One region of the Erythrobacter aureus genome, then DNA from elsewhere that is predicted to be linked to it. Evidence: predicted binding sites of a transcription regulator. Region 1 holds the regulator's gene; each other region holds the start of a gene.

Evidence for each region. The regulator LexA, encoded in region 1, represses DNA repair genes until DNA is damaged. The targets are predictions, from matches to a motif close to GTTCCNCNCTTGTTCT.
Region 2: the regulator LexA is predicted to act here: its motif matches at 2,852-2,867, upstream of uvrA (excinuclease ABC subunit UvrA).
Region 3: the regulator LexA is predicted to act here: its motif matches at 1,753-1,768, upstream of DVR09_RS12455 (S24 family peptidase).
Region 4: the regulator LexA is predicted to act here: its motif matches at 2,309-2,324, upstream of recA (recombinase RecA).

Annotation. Positions count from the first base shown of each region.
Region 1 covers NZ_CP031357.1:2,072,214-2,076,411, forward strand. The annotation lists gene DVR09_RS10145 (anthranilate synthase component II) at 1-104, shown strand, start outside; gene trpD (anthranilate phosphoribosyltransferase) at 101-1,093, shown strand; gene trpC (indole-3-glycerol phosphate synthase TrpC) at 1,095-1,880, shown strand; gene lexA (transcriptional repressor LexA) at 2,028-2,717, shown strand; gene DVR09_RS10165 (ComEC/Rec2 family competence protein) at 2,733-4,198, opposite strand, start outside.
Region 2 covers NZ_CP031357.1:2,375,120-2,379,317, forward strand. The annotation lists gene uvrA (excinuclease ABC subunit UvrA) at 1-2,624, opposite strand, end outside; gene DVR09_RS11620 (hypothetical protein) at 3,042-4,172, shown strand.
Region 3 covers NZ_CP031357.1:2,536,794-2,540,991, forward strand. The annotation lists partial or broken gene DVR09_RS12440 (MBL fold metallo-hydrolase) at 1-3, opposite strand, end outside; gene DVR09_RS12445 (hypothetical protein) at 124-501, shown strand; gene DVR09_RS12450 (GCN5 family acetyltransferase) at 506-955, opposite strand; gene DVR09_RS12455 (S24 family peptidase) at 1,000-1,641, opposite strand; gene DVR09_RS12460 (hypothetical protein) at 1,815-2,030, shown strand; gene DVR09_RS12465 (hypothetical protein) at 2,020-2,364, shown strand; gene DVR09_RS12470 (hypothetical protein) at 2,432-2,764, opposite strand; gene DVR09_RS12475 (aldehyde dehydrogenase family protein) at 2,866-4,198, opposite strand, start outside.
Region 4 covers NZ_CP031357.1:2,348,111-2,352,308, forward strand. The annotation lists gene DVR09_RS11455 (nucleotide sugar dehydrogenase) at 1-248, opposite strand, end outside; gene DVR09_RS11460 (glutathione S-transferase family protein) at 344-970, opposite strand; gene recA (recombinase RecA) at 1,167-2,231, opposite strand; gene DVR09_RS11470 (hybrid sensor histidine kinase/response regulator) at 2,380-4,198, opposite strand, start outside.

The DNA.
Region 1 (4,198 bases):
ACGGCGTTCAGTTCCACCCCGAAAGCATTGTCACCGAACACGGCCACGCACTGCTTGCCAACTTCCTCGAAATCTGCGGTATCGCCGCCAAGGCCCCGGCATGAAACGACTTCCCGATGCAAAGCAGCACCTTGGCGAGAAGGAGGCGGAAGAGGTCTTCGGCTGGATTCTCGATGGCGAGACGTCCGACGAGGACGTCGCCCGTTTTCTCGTGGACATGTCGGCGCGCAGTGAAACGTCCGAGGAAATCGCTGGGGCTGCCCGTGCGCTCCGGACCCGGCTGATTCCGGTCGAAGCTCCCGAAGGGACCGTCGATTGCTGCGGTACCGGGGGCGATGGGCATCACACGCTCAACGTCTCGACAGCGGTGAGCCTGGTCGTCGCGGCATGCGGTGTCCCGGTGGCAAAGCACGGCAATCGCGCGGCGAGCAGCAAATCGGGCGCGGCGGATACACTCGAAGTGCTTGGCCTCGACATGGAAGCTGCGGGGAAAAGCGCCGAGAAGACCTTGGCGGAACTCGGAATTTGTTTCCTCTTCGCCAAAAACCACCACCCTGCGATGGGGCGCATTCAACCCATTCGCCAGAAGCTCGGTGTGCGGACCATTTTCAATTTGATGGGTCCCTTGTCGAACCCCGCCGGGGTACGGCGGCAACTGATCGGCATCGCCCGCCCCGCCTATGTCCCTATCTATGCCGCCGCCAAGGCCAAGCTGGGGACCGAGCGGACCTTCATTGCCTCGGGCGACGAAGGCCTTGACGAACTGAGCCTGGCGGGCGGAAACGAACTGGCCGACGTGACGGGCAACGATTTCGAGATGCGCCGCGTCGTCGCCGTGCAGGCCAACCTGCCCCATTCACCCGTCGAAGCGATCCGCGGGGGCGAACCGGAGCATAACGCACGGGCGTTGGAGGCTCTTCTGTCGGGGACCCCCGGCCCCTATCGCGACGCCGTGTTGTTCAATGCCGCCGCGACGCTCATCGTCGCCGGGCGCACCGACGACTGGACCGAGGGCGCGGAAATCGCCGCCGAAGCGCTGGATTCGCGCAAGGCCAAGACGCTGCTCGAAAAATGGATCGCGATGGCCATCTGACATGAACAAGCTCGAAGAGATTTGCGCAACCAAGCGCGAGGAAGTCGCCGCGCGCAAGCGAGCCCGTTCGCGCGCCGATCTCGACGCGGCGGCGCTTGAACAATCGGCACCCCGTGGCTTCCGCTCGGCGCTGGCACGCGCGCAGCAGAGCGGTTTCGGCCTGATTGCCGAAATCAAGAAAGCATCACCCTCCAAAGGCCTAATCCGAAAGGATTTTCGGCCCGCCGAGCATGCGCGCGCCTATGCTGCGGGCGGAGCTGCCTGCCTGTCGGTGCTGACCGACGCCCCCTACTTTCAGGGTCACGAGGATTACCTCGTCGAAGCGCGCACAGCCTGCCCCCTTCCGGTCCTGCGCAAGGACTTCTTGGTCGATACGTGGCAAGTCGCCGAAGCACGCGCGATCGGTGCCGATGCGATTTTGATTATCGTCGCTGCGCTCGACGATAGTGCCATGCATGAAATCGAAGCAGCGGCATTCGATTACGGAATGGATGTGTTGGTCGAAGTCCACGATAGCGTCGAAATGGACCGCGCCGCCCGGCTGAAATCGCGCTTGATCGGTGTGAACAACCGCGACCTCAAGACCTTCGATACCGATCTTGCGACAACCGAAACGCTCGCCGCCCACGCCCCGGACGGCGCCCTGTTGGTCGGCGAGAGCGGGATCTCGATCCATTCCGATTGCGCCCGCCTCGCTCGTTCTGGCGTGCGCAGCTTCCTTGTCGGAGAAAGCCTGATGCGGCAGCCCGATGTCGAAGCGGCAACCCGCACCCTGCTTGGCGGCTGAAAGAGCGGGAGAGGAGCAAAGCGGGAACACCTGTTCCAGCGCAACTTGCTCCAAACCGGGGCTATTGCTTGACTTGTGGAAAGGGGTTGCTTACTTGTTCCGCATTCGTTCACGCGTTTGTGAACAGGCGACACGGGAGTTCGCACCATGCTGACCGCCAAGCAGCACGAATTGATCCGCTTCATCCAGCAAAAGCTGGAGGACACTGGTATTTCCCCCAGCTTCGAGGAAATGAAAGAGGCATTGGACCTCAAGAGCAAGTCGGGCGTCCACCGGCTTATCTCCGCGCTGGAAGAACGCGGTTTCATTCGTCGGCTGCCCAATCGGGCGCGGGCGCTCGAGGTTGTCAAACTGCCGGAAGACGCGGTTATGGGTTCTCCCAAGCCTGCTCCCGCGAACGATGCGGTCTCCACGGCGCTGACCGCGAAGGCGGGCGCTCCCGAGCCGGCCAACGATATTATCGACGTTCCGCTGCACGGCCGCATCGCCGCCGGCGCTCCGATCGAAGCGATCGAAGGCCAGTCGAGCATGCCGGTGCCTGCCGCGCTGCTCGGCCCTGGCGAACATTATGCGCTGGAAGTCTCGGGCGATTCGATGGTCGAGGCCGGTATTTTCGACGGCGATTTCGCGCTGATCAAACGCACCGACAATGCGCGTGACGGAGAGATCGTAGTCGCGCTGGTCGATAATGAGGAGGCCACGCTCAAATATCTGCGCCGCGATGCAGGTCGTGTCCGGCTCGATCCGGCCAATAGCGCTTATGAGGCGCAGATGTACGAACCACATCGGGTCCAGGTACAGGGTAAGCTGGCGGGGCTCTTGCGGCGCTACCACTGATGAACGCATTGGCGACTAGCGGACGGAAGCCCGCCACCAGCCATGTTCACCCTGGTCCTGCGCGACCGTCGCGACCTCCCGGGAAGAAAGATAAATCGCCGTCCCTCCTTCCCTCTGGAGGAAGAGGCGGTCTATCTTCAGCCATCGTGGGCGGCAGCTCCGTGGCAAATAGCGTTCGGCGATAACGATATCCGCTCTCTGGCAAGCCGCGGCCAGTGCGCGCTCCGCGACGAGGTCCCGGTTGCGCGCGACGAGGATCGTCCAGTTGCGAGGTTCTTGCTTAGGGGGCCCTCGCTTTACGGTCAGCGTGCAGAATTCCGCACTGCATCGGGCGTGAGGCCACTGGACCAGCGGTATCGGCTCCAGGTCACTTCCGGAAAGCTCAAGCAGATTCTGTCGTGCGTAGTTCGTCTTGCCATCGCGCAGGACCAGCACGTGTTCGGCCTCGTTCGCCACGCCGATATCCCGCCCATCGCGCGTGACGAGAATATCGGGCGCGGGTGCCGAAATCATAAGGAAGGCGGCCACCGCAACCGGCGCCAGTCCCCACAGGCGAACCCTGCCCTGCCATAGTGCCAACCACAACGCGCCGGCGAGATATAGGGTCAAAGTGCTCAACCCGATACGCGGAGCCAGTTTCACCGCGCCGGGCTGCTCCGAGAAGAAATGGGCAATGGCGAGCAGGAGATCGAGCGAATGTCCGACCAGCCACCATGCGGGGGCGCCCGCCCCGACAATATCCAGCAAGAGAGCCAATGCCACGAGGGGCATGGAAACGAATGTCACCAGAGGGATCGCGATCAGGTTTGCTGCCGCGCCATAGACCCCCGCCCGGTGGAAGTGGAACAGGACTATCGGCATGAGCGCAAGCTCGATCACGAGGCCGGTCAGGAATAGCGCCGATGCGCGCCGAGCGAGGCGGCGCAACCAGCTTTCTTCACGCGGTGCAAGGAAGTGGCGGATTGCCGGAACGTTGTGGAGGGAAACGATGGCGATAACCGCGGCGAAGCTCATCTGAAAGCTCGGTCCCACCAGCGATTCGGGCCATAGTGCGAGAACGGCGCCTGCCGCCACCGCCACCATCCGCATCGAAAGCGGTTCTCGCCCGAGCGCCAGCGCAACCAGGACGAGCAATGCCCCAATACAGCTCCGAACCGTCGGAACTTCGGCACCGGTCAGCAGCGTGTAACCAATGCCGGCAAGGGCAGCCGTACCGGCTGCCAGCAGCGGCAGCCGCACGCGCAAGGTCAGCCAGGGCCAAAGGGCGAGCAGTTTGAGAGCCAGCAGATAGGTTGCCGCAATGATCGCGCTGACATGCAACCCGCTGATCGAAAGCAGATGCGTCAGCCCGGCATCGCGCATGGCCTCTTCGTCCGCCTGGGGAATGGCGCCCCGATCTCCGCTGGCCAGCGTCGCTGCAATCGCGCCGGCCGTGGTGTCCTCGAGCCTATCGCGGACATGCCCCGAAAGGCCTCTCTGGA
Region 2 (4,198 bases), 300 kb from region 1:
GTCGCCTGCTGACCGACCTTGACGTAGCCCAGCCCCACCTCGTTCAGCATATGCATCTTGTCGCGGATCGGGGGGACGGCCTTGAAGAAGCCTTCCGCATCCTCGATCGTCATGTCGAGCACGTCGGCGATGGAGTGGCCCTTGAACTTCACCTCCAGCGTTTCGCGGTTGTAGCGCTTGCCGCCGCATTCCTCGCAGGTCACGTAGACGTCGGGCAGGAAGTGCATCTCGATCTTGATCAGCCCGTCGCCCTGGCACGCCTCGCAGCGGCCGCCCTTGACGTTGAAGCTGAAGCGGCCCGGCTTGTAGCCGCGCGCCTGCGCTTCCGGCAGGCCGGCGAACCAGTCGCGGATCTGGGTGAAGGCGCCGGTATAGGTCGCCGGGTTGGAGCGCGGGGTGCGGCCGATGGGCGACTGGTCGATCTCGATCACCTTGTCGCAATATTCGAGGCCGGTGACCTTGTCGTGCGCGCCCGCGACCACGCGTGCCCCGTTGAGCGTGCGTGCGGCGGCGGCATAGAGCGTGTCGATGGTGAAGCTGGACTTGCCCGAACCCGATACGCCGGTGATGCAGGTGAAGGTGCCGAGCGGGATGGAGGCGGTGACGTTGTCGAGATTGTTCGCCCGCGCGCCGTGGACGGTGAGCTGGTGGCCATTGCCCTTGCGGCGCTTGGCCGGAACCTCGATCTGGCGGCGGCCGGTGAGATAGTCTGCGGTAAGCGATTTCTTCGCCTTGAGCACCTGTTTGAGCGTGCCTTGCGCCACCACCTCGCCCCCGTGGACGCCAGCGCCCGGGCCGAGATCGACCACATGGTCGGCGGCGCGGATCGCGTCCTCGTCATGCTCGACCACGATCACCGTATTGCCGAGATCGCGCAGCCGCTTGAGCGTTTCGAGCAGCCGGTCGTTGTCGCGCTGATGGAGGCCGATGCTGGGTTCGTCGAGCACGTAGAGCACGCCCGACAGGCCCGAGCCGATCTGACTGGCGAGGCGGATGCGCTGGCTCTCCCCGCCGGACAATGTGCCCGAAGTGCGGTCGAGGTTGAGATAGTCGAGCCCGACATTGTCGAGAAAGCCCAGCCGCTCGTTGATTTCCTTGAGGATGGCCTTGGCGATCTGCTGCTGCGTGTCGGTGAGCTTGTCGGGCAGCGCGAGGAACCACTCCTTCGCATCGGCAACGCTCATCTTGGTCGGCGTGGCGATGTCGGTGCCCGCGATTTTCACCGCGAGCGCCTTCTCGTTGAGGCGCTTGCCGTGGCAGGTCTCGCATGGCTGCGCGGTCTGGAATTTGGACAGCTCCTCGCGCATCCAGGCGCTTTCGGTCTGCAACAGGCGGCGGTTCAAGTTGCCGATCACGCCTTCGAACGGCTTCTTCACCGTATAGCTTTTGCGCCCGTCCTTGAAGGTCAGCGGTATGGCGCGGCCCTTCGTGCCGTAGAGGATGATCTCGCGAATTTCCTTGTCGAAATCCTCCCACGGGGTCTCGAGGCTGAACTCGTATTCCTTCGCAAGGCTGGCGAGCACCTGCATGTAATAGGGGCTCGGTGGGTTGCTTTTCGCCCAGGGCACCACCGCGCCCTTCTTCAAGGACAGCGCCTCGTTCGGCACGACCAGTTGCGGATCGAACAACTGCTTCTCGCCGATCCCGTCGCAAGTCGGGCAGGCGCCTTGGGGGCGTTGAAAGAGAACAGGCGCGGTTCGACTTCCTCGATGGTGAAGCCCGAGACCGGGCAGGAGAACTTCTCGGAAAAGACGATGCGATTGGCGGGCAATCCGGCGCCCTTCATTTTCTGAGTCCCTTCCCTTGAGGGAAGGGTTGGGGATGGGTGTTCGGCACCCGCGAGGTGGCACCCCCACCCCGGCCCTCCCCCGCGGGAGGGGAGGCATAACCTCGGTGACAGTCCCGTCAGCCAGATCGACATAAGCCAGCCCTTCGGCCAGTTTGAGCGCGGTTTCGAAACTGTCGGCCAGCCGCGTTTCGAGGCCCTCCTTCACCGCCAGCCGGTCGACCACCACCTCGATGTCGTGCTTGAACTTCTTGTCGAGCGCGGGCGCTTCCTCGATCGGGTACATCTCGCCGTCGATGCGCACGCGGGTGAACCCGGCCTTCTGCCACTCGGCCAGTTCCTTGCGGTATTCGCCCTTGCGTCCACGCACGACGGGGGCAAGCAGATAGAGCCGCGTGCCTTCGGGCAGCGCCATCACCCGGTCGACCATGTTGGAAACCGTCTGCGCCTGGATCGGCAGGCCGGTGGCGGGGCTGTAGGGCACGCCCACGCGCGCCCAGAGCAGGCGCATATAGTCGTAGATCTCGGTTACCGTCGCGACGGTCGAGCGCGGGTTGCGGCTGGTGGTCTTCTGCTCGATCGAGATCGCGGGGCTGAGCCCGTCGATATGCTCGACATCGGGCTTTTGCATCATTTCCAGGAATTGCCGCGCATAGGCGCTCAGGCTTTCGACATAGCGCCGCTGCCCTTCGGCATAGATCGTATCGAAGGCGAGGCTCGATTTGCCCGATCCCGACAGGCCGGTGATCACGATCAGCGCATCGCGCGGCAAGTCGATATCGACGCCCTTGAGGTTGTGCTCCCGCGCGCCGCGGACGGAAATTTTGGTGAGTGCCATGGGTGGCGTATGTTCCTGTTGTGTTCGACCAAGTCAAGAGCGGCCAGCTTCCGGAGCGCATAGCGACCATCGCGGTTCCAGCCATGCGAATGGCAGGATGCCGGATATAGGAAGCGCCGACGCAGTTCCAATCACTGCGGCAACCAGTGTGGCGCCGAGAAGCGCGAGCGGGCTATCTGCTGCGGATTGTCGAATAATCGCACCCATGGCATAGAAGCGATGCCGCTTCGACAAGAGTGGAAGCACCGGGTAGCCAATAAATGTAGCCCGTTCGACAGCACTGCGCCCCATTCGCCGGCGTGTCGCTTCCATGGGCCAGGCGATTGACTGTTCGAATACAGGTTTGCCGCCTGTTTCGGATCAATCGGTTCGACCCTACGCTTCGATCGAGCCGTCAACACATCTGAAGGGGGGAAGATGATGGAACAAACCAAACCGCAAGCGGGAGATGCCGCCCAGGCCCAAAGCGGCACGGGCGGGGGAAATGGCAAGAAACGCGACTGGCGCACGAGCGACATCCATTTGGGTGAGCGATGGGACATAGCCCGCTTTCATCCCAACGCCACGAAGGAGAATCCCGCGGCCGATGATGAAGACCTGTTCCTGTGGGACATTTATTTCGGTGCCAACTATCTGGAACGGGAAGAGCCCGCCCCCGTGGACGAGCAGGAGCTGGCCTTCAAAAGCAAGATCGAACAGACGCTGGGCGTGCTCAAGGCGATTTACCGCCCTGCCCCGGCGACCGAGAACGGGGAGAGCAGATGGGCTCGTTTCGGCAAAAAGCTACGCCGGATGATCATCGGCGCGCAGGCCGATCACCAGACCGATGCCTGGGAAAAAGAGTGCGAGGTCAGATTCAAGGAGGCCTTCGACCGGCTGTTCAGCCTGACAACGCTCGCTTTCACTGTGAAAAACGTCGATCTGCGGGCCGCCGACAGCGCCCTCGAAACGCTGCGGAATGAAACCTTGATGCGCGAAGGGAGCCGGATCAAGAACCACTACATGTTCAAGCTCGGCGCGCCTGCATTCGGCGCCGCGGTCATCTTTCTTCTGCTGTACCTGCTTTACGACAAATCCCCGGGCTTCTTCGCCACGCTGTGCGGTGCCTATGGCGATCGGCTCGACTGGATGTGCGCGAAACCCAGCGAAACGCGCGAATATGTCGCCCTGTTTCCTTCCGAAGTCTATCGGTTTCGCGCCATGTTCCTGTTGCTGGCGGGCTGCATGATCGGAACCTGGCTGTCATTCGCCGCGCGCAAGGTGACGCTGGCCTTCACCGATCTGGCCGAGCTGGAGGGAGATCGGCTTGCCCCGCGAATGCGCCTGCTTTTCACCGGTTCGCTGGCAGTGGTCTTCTCGCTTTTCTTTATCACCGGGGTGGTCGAATTCCGTTTCAGTTCGATGAGCACGGGCCAGGTCATGCAGAGCGGCACGATCGCCCTGCTGATCGGGTTGATCTTCGGCCTGTTGGAACAGAGCCTGCCCGCCGCGGTCATGGATCGGGCGCGCGGGGTGTTCGAAACGGGCAAGACGAAAACCGCGCCTTAGAAACGAGAACCATTCCCGACTCTCCC
Region 3 (4,198 bases), 460 kb from region 1:
CATCGGCGGTGCGGCGGGAGTTTGTTTGCTGTTTTCCATTGCCGGGGAAAATGGTCGGCTTCGTCATCGAAAACAAGCCGCATCTGCGGCATAATGGCGCGATACGCGCGAAGGAGCGAACGGATGAGACATATCGCAGCCATTCTTGCAGCCTCGCTGCCGCTGACGGCTTGCCAGACCTACGATACCCAGCCCGACCCCGCGCCGGATGCCGTGGCGGTTGTGCCCAGCGAAGATGCGGCGCCGACCTATGTCATTGCGATATGCGGGGAATGCCATGCGGTGCAGGACAATGCCGTTTCGCCCAACCCGCAGGCGCCCGGCTTCGCCGACATTGCCAACAGCCCGGGCCTGACGCGCGACACCCTTGTCACCTTCCTTGCAGACGCGCACAATTATCCGATGCAGATGGATGTCGACCTGGTCGAAGAGGATATCGAGGTGATCGCCGATTACATGCTGACCTTGCAGTCTGAAGATTATGTAAGACGGCCGGGGTAAGGTTTCAGTCAACCTCACCGCGTAGGATTTCCAGCCTGTTGGGCGGCGCGTCTGCGCTGAGGAAGTCGGGGATGGTGTTTGCGGTCCTGCGCGAGCGGCTAAGCCACTCGACTTTCCACTCGGTGATACGCTCTTGCGTCACATGCTCGAAAACACCCGGCCGGGGCTCGTTGATGTGCTCGCGCTGGAGCACCAGAGCTAGCGGCCTCTCGGTGCCTTCCCGAGACTCCGAAAAGGCCAGCGCGTCCGGATAGCTATCGAATGCGTAATAGTAGTCGCTGCCATCGCACTCATCGGGCGCACCGCGTTCAGGGTGCGACCACACCCGATACTCGAGCACTTCGTCCCAAACGTAACCGCCGCCCGACTTCGTCAAGGCGGGATAGGAACCGACCTTGGCCGCATCGAGAGCCGGTGGATATGCCGGAGTTACGTCATTATCGGTCTCCCCCACGACGCTCCACCGAAACTACCCGACCACTTTCCCGATCAGCTTCATCATACTCGTCCCCCCTTCCACACCACACGGCCGATCACCTCTACCTCGTCGCGGTCTAGCTCGATCGGGGCGTAGCTTTCATTGGCGCTGATGAGGGTGATGCGGCCCGGGGCGCTGGCCTGGACCTGCTTGACGTGCAGTGCATCCCCGATGCGGACCACATGGATGCCCTCGCCCGAACGCTTGTTGCGGTCGACGAAGATCTCGTCGCCGCTGCGCAGGGTCGGTTCCATGCTGTCGCCCTCCACCCGGATCGCGGTGAGATCGGCGCCTTCCAGGCCCATTTCGCGCAACCAACGGCGGCTGAAGCGGTAGCTGTCGAAAGAAATTTCCTCTGCCGAGAAGGCTCCCGGCCCGGCCGAAGCGTCGAGCGGCAAGCGCGGCACGGCAATGAAATCGTCCGCATCGCGCGGACGCGCATGGTCGGGATCGGCCCCCAGCTCGACTTCGCTCACGCCGAAGAATTCGGCCAGGCGGCGACGGTCGGCCTCCTCCAGTTTGCGAGGGCTGCCCTTGCGGACGAATTGTTGCAAATAGCTGGGATTGCGGCCCAGCATGGCGGATAAAGAAGCAAGGCTCGTACGCCCGGCCTCGGCCAGCTCGACCAGCCGAGCGCGCTCGGGCGTCATGACGTCACCCATATCGACACCTCCTCCCACTCCATCCGAACGCTGCCGAAAGGACGCTGAAGCCCAGCATGCGAGAAAATTCCTATAGCATAGGATTTTTCCTAGACAAGTAGGACTTCGATTGGAACATAAACGGAACAAATACGGCGAATCGCCACTTTCGGCCATCATTAGGGGAGCCCGACATGCTGATCCGTTCCATCGAGAAATTTCTCCGCCAGCACGAGATGGCGGCAACGAAGTTCGGCCGCCTTGCCGCGCACGATCCGCGCTTCGTGCTCGACCTGCGCATGGGCCGTGAACCGCGCGACCGGACCGAGCAGCGTATCCAGGGGTTCATGGCTGGATACGCTGCTGCGCGCGAGGTCGTTCGCGAACAGGAGACCGCGCATGTCGGATGAAGCAGCCCCGCCGCGCACACGCCGCACTGCCGCCGATCGCCTGCGCGCCGCGCTGGCCGACCTGCACCAGCATCGTGGACAGGTCCTCACGCATACCGAGAAGGCGTGGGCGAGCATCACCTTTGCCGGCACGCGCCATAGCCTCGCAATCCTGTTCGCGGGCGACGAGGCGGTGGAGGCAGGAGAGCAATTCGTCGCTGCCCTGCCCGATCACGAATTCGCCATCCCCGGGCAGCTCGTGGCCGATGCAGGCGTTATCGAAGTCGAACATCGCCTGACACCCGAACCGCGGCTGCTGGTCCAGTGCGAACTGCTGCTGCTGGAAGAGGGGTGAGGCGAGCGTTGCAGCCGTCTGTTTGTGGAGCTTCCAGCTTCACACAGGAATGGCGGCAATTGGATGGTTAGCTGACGTTGCTACGGTAGAACTTCCATCGCTTGAAGGCTTGCCAGACGGCGCTGCTGATCAGCACGATAGACAGGACAAACCCGCCAGCGAAGATCGAAATTCCACCCATCAGCAACATCATAAGAAGCAGATCGCCCTCTATCGCTGCGGGTTCGGGGAGCAAACTGAATACGACGAACAAGGTAGCCGCTGACCCTAGAAACGCAGCAATACCAAATCCGAAACGGGTCCTTGGTTCAACCATGCGCAACTCTTCGCGAACCCATGAGATCGCAAGAAGTAATGGCAAGAGAAACGCCATCATCAAAGCTGATTCAACTGCACCCATGCAACCCTAGTAGATCACATCGGCAAACGTCCGCAATGTCGTCGGTAACGGGACTACCGCTTTCAGGCGGCCAAAGCGAAACACTGCCCTCCCCGCCCCAATCACCCCCGCCGGATAACGAGGTTCCGGATTTCGGTCATGTCCTCCATCGCGAAGCGGATGCCCTCTCGGCCGAGCCCGGAATCCTTCACCCCGCCATAGGGCATGTTGTCGACCCGGTAGCTGGGGACGTCGTTGATCACCACGCCGCCGACCTGGAGCCGGTCCCAGGCGTCGAACATCTTGAACAGGTCACGCGTGAAAATGCCCGCCTGCAAGCCGAAAGTGGAACGGTTCACTTCGGCGAGCGCCTCGTCGAAGTCGGAGAATTTCTGCAGGATCGCGAGCGGGCCGAAGGCTTCTTCGTTCAGTGCCTTGGCATCCTTGTTCACGCCTTCGAGCAAGGTCGCCTCGAGCATGTTGCCCTCTCGCCCGCCGCCGGTGAGCAGGCTCGCCCCGCCCTCGACCGCCTCGTCGATCCAGCCCTTGAGGCGGCGCGCCTCGCCCTCGGAGATCATCGGGCCGATGAAGGTATCGCGGTCCTTGGGATCGCCTGCGATCAGCGACTTGGTCTTCTCGATCAGCATGTCCTTGAACCGATCATAGACATCCTCGTGAATCAGGATGCGCTGCACGCCGATGCAGCTCTGCCCGCTTTGATAGAAGGCGCCGAAGATAATCCGTTCGAGCGCATCGTCCAGATCGGCATCGTGGTCGACGATCACCGCGGCATTGCCGCCGAGTTCGAGCACGACCTTTTTCTTGCCGCAGCGCGCTTTCAAATCCCAGCCGACTCGGGGCGAGCCAGTGAAGCTCAGCAGTTTCAATCGTTCGTCCACCGTGAACAGGCCGGCCCCGTCGCGGCTGGCGGGCAGGATCGAGAAAGCGCCTTCGGGAAGGTCGGTTTCAGCCAAAATCTCGCCGATGATGAGTGCGCCGAGCGGCGTTTTGCTCGCGGGCTTCATCACGAAAGGGCAGCCGACCGCGATCGCGGGCGCGACCTTGTGCGCGGCGAGATTGAGCGGGAAGTTGAACGGCGAAATGAAGCTGCACGGCCCGATCGGATAGCGCTTCCAGATCGACTGATAGCCCCTCGCGCGCTGCGAGATATCGAGCGGCATGACCTCGCCATACAGGCGGGTCGACTCCTCGGCGGCGATCTGGAAGGTGTCGATCAGCCGCGTGACCTCGCCTTCGGAATCGTTGATCGGCTTGCCCGCCTCGACGCACAGGGCGTAGGCCAGCTCATCGAACCGTTCGCGAAACCGCGTGACGCAATGGTCGAGCACGGCCTTGCGCTCGTAACTCGCCAGCCGCGCCATGGGATCGGTGGCCCTGACCGCCCCCGCAATCGCCGCATCGATCACCTCGGGGCTGGCCAGCGCGGTGCGAAAG
Region 4 (4,198 bases), 280 kb from region 1:
GTCGGCACGGCGGCGACCACGAATTCCGCGCCCTCGATCGCAGCGGAGGCATCGGTGGTGAAGGACAGGTCGAGATCCTCCCGGCGGAGATATTCCTCGACCAGCTCGTCCTGGATCGGCGAGGTCCGCTTGGCCAGCATCGCGACGCGCTCGGTAGAAACGTCACATCCGACTACCGTATTGTGCTGCGCCAGCATGATGGCATTGGAAAGGCCGACATAGCCGAGCCCGAAAACCGCGATCTTCATCGAACCACCCGTCAATCAGCATCCAGCCGCGAGACGCGGCAGCGCGGGCCTTCTGTGGGGTGGCGGAGACGAATGCAAGCCTTGCTCCGATCCTCTCACCATATGAAATAGGCACCGCCGCGTTCACGCGCGCGCTGCCAGGCAGGCCGGGCGTGGATCGCTTCGACGAATTTCGCCAGCTTCGGGGCCTTTTCCGCATAGCCCTGCATCACCGCGATTTCGGCCGGGAAGCTCATCATCACATCGGCCGCCGACCAGTCGGCACCGACGAAATGCAGATCGTCGGAGATCTTGTCCTCGGCGAACTGGATGTGCGCGGCGAGCTGTTCCTCGATGCGGGGCATTATCGGGGCGGCCGCATCACCGAGATGCCCGGCATAGATCTTGAGCATGACGGGGACGAAGAAACTGCTTTCGCCGAACTGCATCCATTCCAGATGGCGGATGTGGTCCTCGCCGTCCGGCGCGGGGAGCCAGTCCTCGCCGCCATGGCGCTTGCACAGATACTGAATGATCGCCCCGCTTTCCGCCACGCATACGCCATCGTCCTCGATCAGCGGCGACTTGCCGAGCGGATGGGTCTGCTTGAGTTCGGGCGGAGCCAGATTGGTTTGTGCGTCGCGCTGATAGTGCATGATATCGTACGCGGCCCCCAATTCCTCGAGCAGCCAGAGGATACGCTGCGAACGGCTGTCGTTGAGGTGGTGGACGGTGATGGTCATGTGGCAGGCCCTCTCTTGCGATTCGCCCGCACCCTATCTGCGCGGAGCAGCCTCGACCATGCCGGAAACGGAAAAGCCGGTGCGGCCAAGAGGAGGCGCGCACCGGCTTTCCGTTTGTTCGGGAGCGCCGGGGGACAGTCCAGCTTCCGCGCCGCCCCGGGGGATCGGGGCCGACGCGCTCCCGCTTGAAGAGAGGTCAGTCCTCGTCCGCGTCCGGGCCGGTCATCATCTCTTCGGCGACCTCGTCGGTGCGGCCGCGAATGGCGGCTTCCAACTTGGCACACATCTCGGGGTTTTCCTTGAGGAACTTCTTGGCGTTTTCGCGCCCCTGGCCGATGCGGACGCTGTCATAGCTGAACCAGCTGCCCGATTTCTCGACCACGCCCGCCTTGACGCCGAGGTCGAGGATTTCGCCGATCTTCGAAATGCCCTCGCCATACATGATGTCGAACTCGACCTGCTTGAACGGCGGGGCGACCTTGTTCTTGACCACTTTCACGCGGGTCGAATTGCCGATCACCTCGTCACGATCCTTGATCTGCCCAGTGCGGCGGATGTCCAGACGAACCGAGGCATAGAATTTGAGCGCGTTGCCCCCGGTGGTTGTTTCGGGATTGCCATACATAACGCCGATTTTCATGCGGAGCTGGTTGATGAAAATCACCATGCACTTGGAACGGTTGATCGAGCCGGTCAGCTTGCGCAGCGACTGCGACATCAAGCGGGCCTGGAGGCCGACATGACTGTCGCCCATCTCGCCTTCGATTTCGGCGCGCGGCACGAGAGCCGCAACCGAATCTACCACCAGCACATCGATCGCGTTGGAGCGGACCAGCGTATCGGTTATTTCCAGCGCCTGTTCGCCCGTATCGGGCTGCGACACAATCAGTTCGTCGATATCGACACCCAGCTTCCGGGCATAGACCGGATCGAGCGCATGCTCGGCGTCGACGAAAGCGACCGTGCCGCCCGCCTTTTGCGCTTCGGCCAGCACATGAAGCGCCAGCGTGGTCTTGCCCGAGCTTTCCGGACCATAAATTTCAATCACGCGCCCTTTGGGCAGACCGCCCACGCCCAGTGCGATATCCAGGCCGAGCGACCCGGTGGAAATCGCCTCTACCTGCATGGTTTCCTTCTGGCCCAGCTTCATCGCCGAACCCTTGCCGAACGCACGATCGATCTGTGCGAGCGCGGCGTCCAATGCCTTCTGGCGGTCTGCGTCCACTTTCTTGTCCTCTACGAGCTTCAGACTTGCCGCCATGACATTACCTCCTGCACTTGGCCAGAGCCGCATCCCGACTCTTCAACTGGCAAGCGGTGTACCCGGTTCGTTCTCATAGAACAAGAGGGGAACGAAAATATTTTCGGCAAGCCCCTCCCTCGCCGTCGATTTCCGCGCTGTGGCTGGCTCAGTCGCGCTGTTCGCTCAATACCTCGGCGACCTTGGAATTGATCTGCTGGACGCTGAAAGGTTTGGGAATGAAGTGCATATTGTCGATGTCGATATCGTTGCGAAGCTGCTCTTCGGCATAGCCCGACATGAACAGAATGGGGATGTCCGGCTTCACCCTACGAATGGCGCGCGCCATTGCCGGTCCATCCATCACCGGCATGACGACATCGGAAACGATGAGATCGAACTCGGTCGAACCGTTGGCCACCTCGGCCAGCCCTTCTTCGCCATCCGTCACCGTGGTGACGGTGTAGCCGGCGCGGACCAGCGCCCGCTCTGCCACGGCGCGAACCATGTCTTCGTCCTCCACGAGCAGCAGCTTGCCGCCGGCGGACCATTCGGTGGCCTTGGGCTCCTCGGGCTCCTCCGTGGTCATATCGGCGGGCATTTCGCCCTTGTGCACGGGCAAATACATGGTGAACCGCGCACCTATGGGAGCGCCGTCAGGCCCCTGCACGTTGTCGGCAAATATGAACCCGTTGGACTGCTTGACGATGCCATAGACTGTCGACAGGCCCAGCCCGGTTCCCTTGCCCTGCTCCTTGGTCGTAAAAAAGGGCTCGAAGATCTTGTTGAGATGCTCTTCGGGAATACCCCCGCCCGTATCCTGCACGATCAGCACGGTGTAATCGTCGGCGGGCATGATATCGATGCCCATCTTGCGCACATCCCGCGCCGATACGCGGCGTGTGGCGAGGGTGAGCCGACCCTTCCAGTCCTGCTTGCCACGCTTGTGAGCATTGGCCTGCATGGCATCGCGCGCGTTGACGGCAAGATTGATGATGACCTGCTCGAGCTGCTGCGGATCGGCCCGCACCGAGCCCAGTTCGCGGTCGTGACGGACTGAAAACTCGATCTTCTCACCCATCAGGCGTTTCAGGAGCTGGCTGACCTCGCTGACGACATCGGGCAGTTGCAGCACGACCGGGCGCAGCGTCTGCTGACGGCTGAAAGCGAGCAATTGGCGTGTCAGGCTGGCCGCACGGTTCGAATTGGCCCGGATCTGCTGGATATCGTCATAGTCGCTGTCGCCCGGCGTGTGACGCAACAGCATCAGGTCGCAATAGCCGATGATCGCCGTCAGCACATTGTTGAAATCATGCGCGACGCCCCCCGCCAATTGCCCCACCGCCTGCATCTTGGTGGCTTGGGCGACCTGGCGGCGCAGGCGCTTTTCCTCGGAGGAATCGGAAATGGAGAGCAAAACCGCCGCATCGCCCAGCCCGCGCACACCGGCAAGGCCGATCGACACCGGCTCTTCCTTGTCGTTGGCTAGTCGCACGGCCATGTCGCCGCTGGATGTCGCCCCCTTGGCAAAGCGGCGGACGGTATCGGCCATCGCGGCCTTGTCCTCGCGCACGACCAGATCGGACGGGAATTGCGGTAGTCCTTGGCTCTCGCGCTCGACCGCGCGCAGGAAAGCTTTGTTGGCGAACAGGAAACGGCTGTCGCGATCTGTCAGGGCAAGACCCAGCGGCAATGCGGAAAGCAAGGCTTCGAGTTGCGGAACCGCGGCTTTGCCGTTATTTTCCCAACCCCCGCCGATCCCCACGGTGCTGTCGACAAGCAACATCATGGACGGCGCCTGATCGGCATCGCTCAACCTGCCGTCCGCCGCCACATCGAGCGGTACATGGACCAGCGTCTGGGGCGATCCCTGCTGGCCTTCGCGCGCGAAATAGATGCGGTCGCGATCGTCGGAACGTAGCAATTGTACGAATTCGACCCCGCCGAGCGACTTTTCCCGACTGCCCGTAACGCGCTCCGCCAGGCCC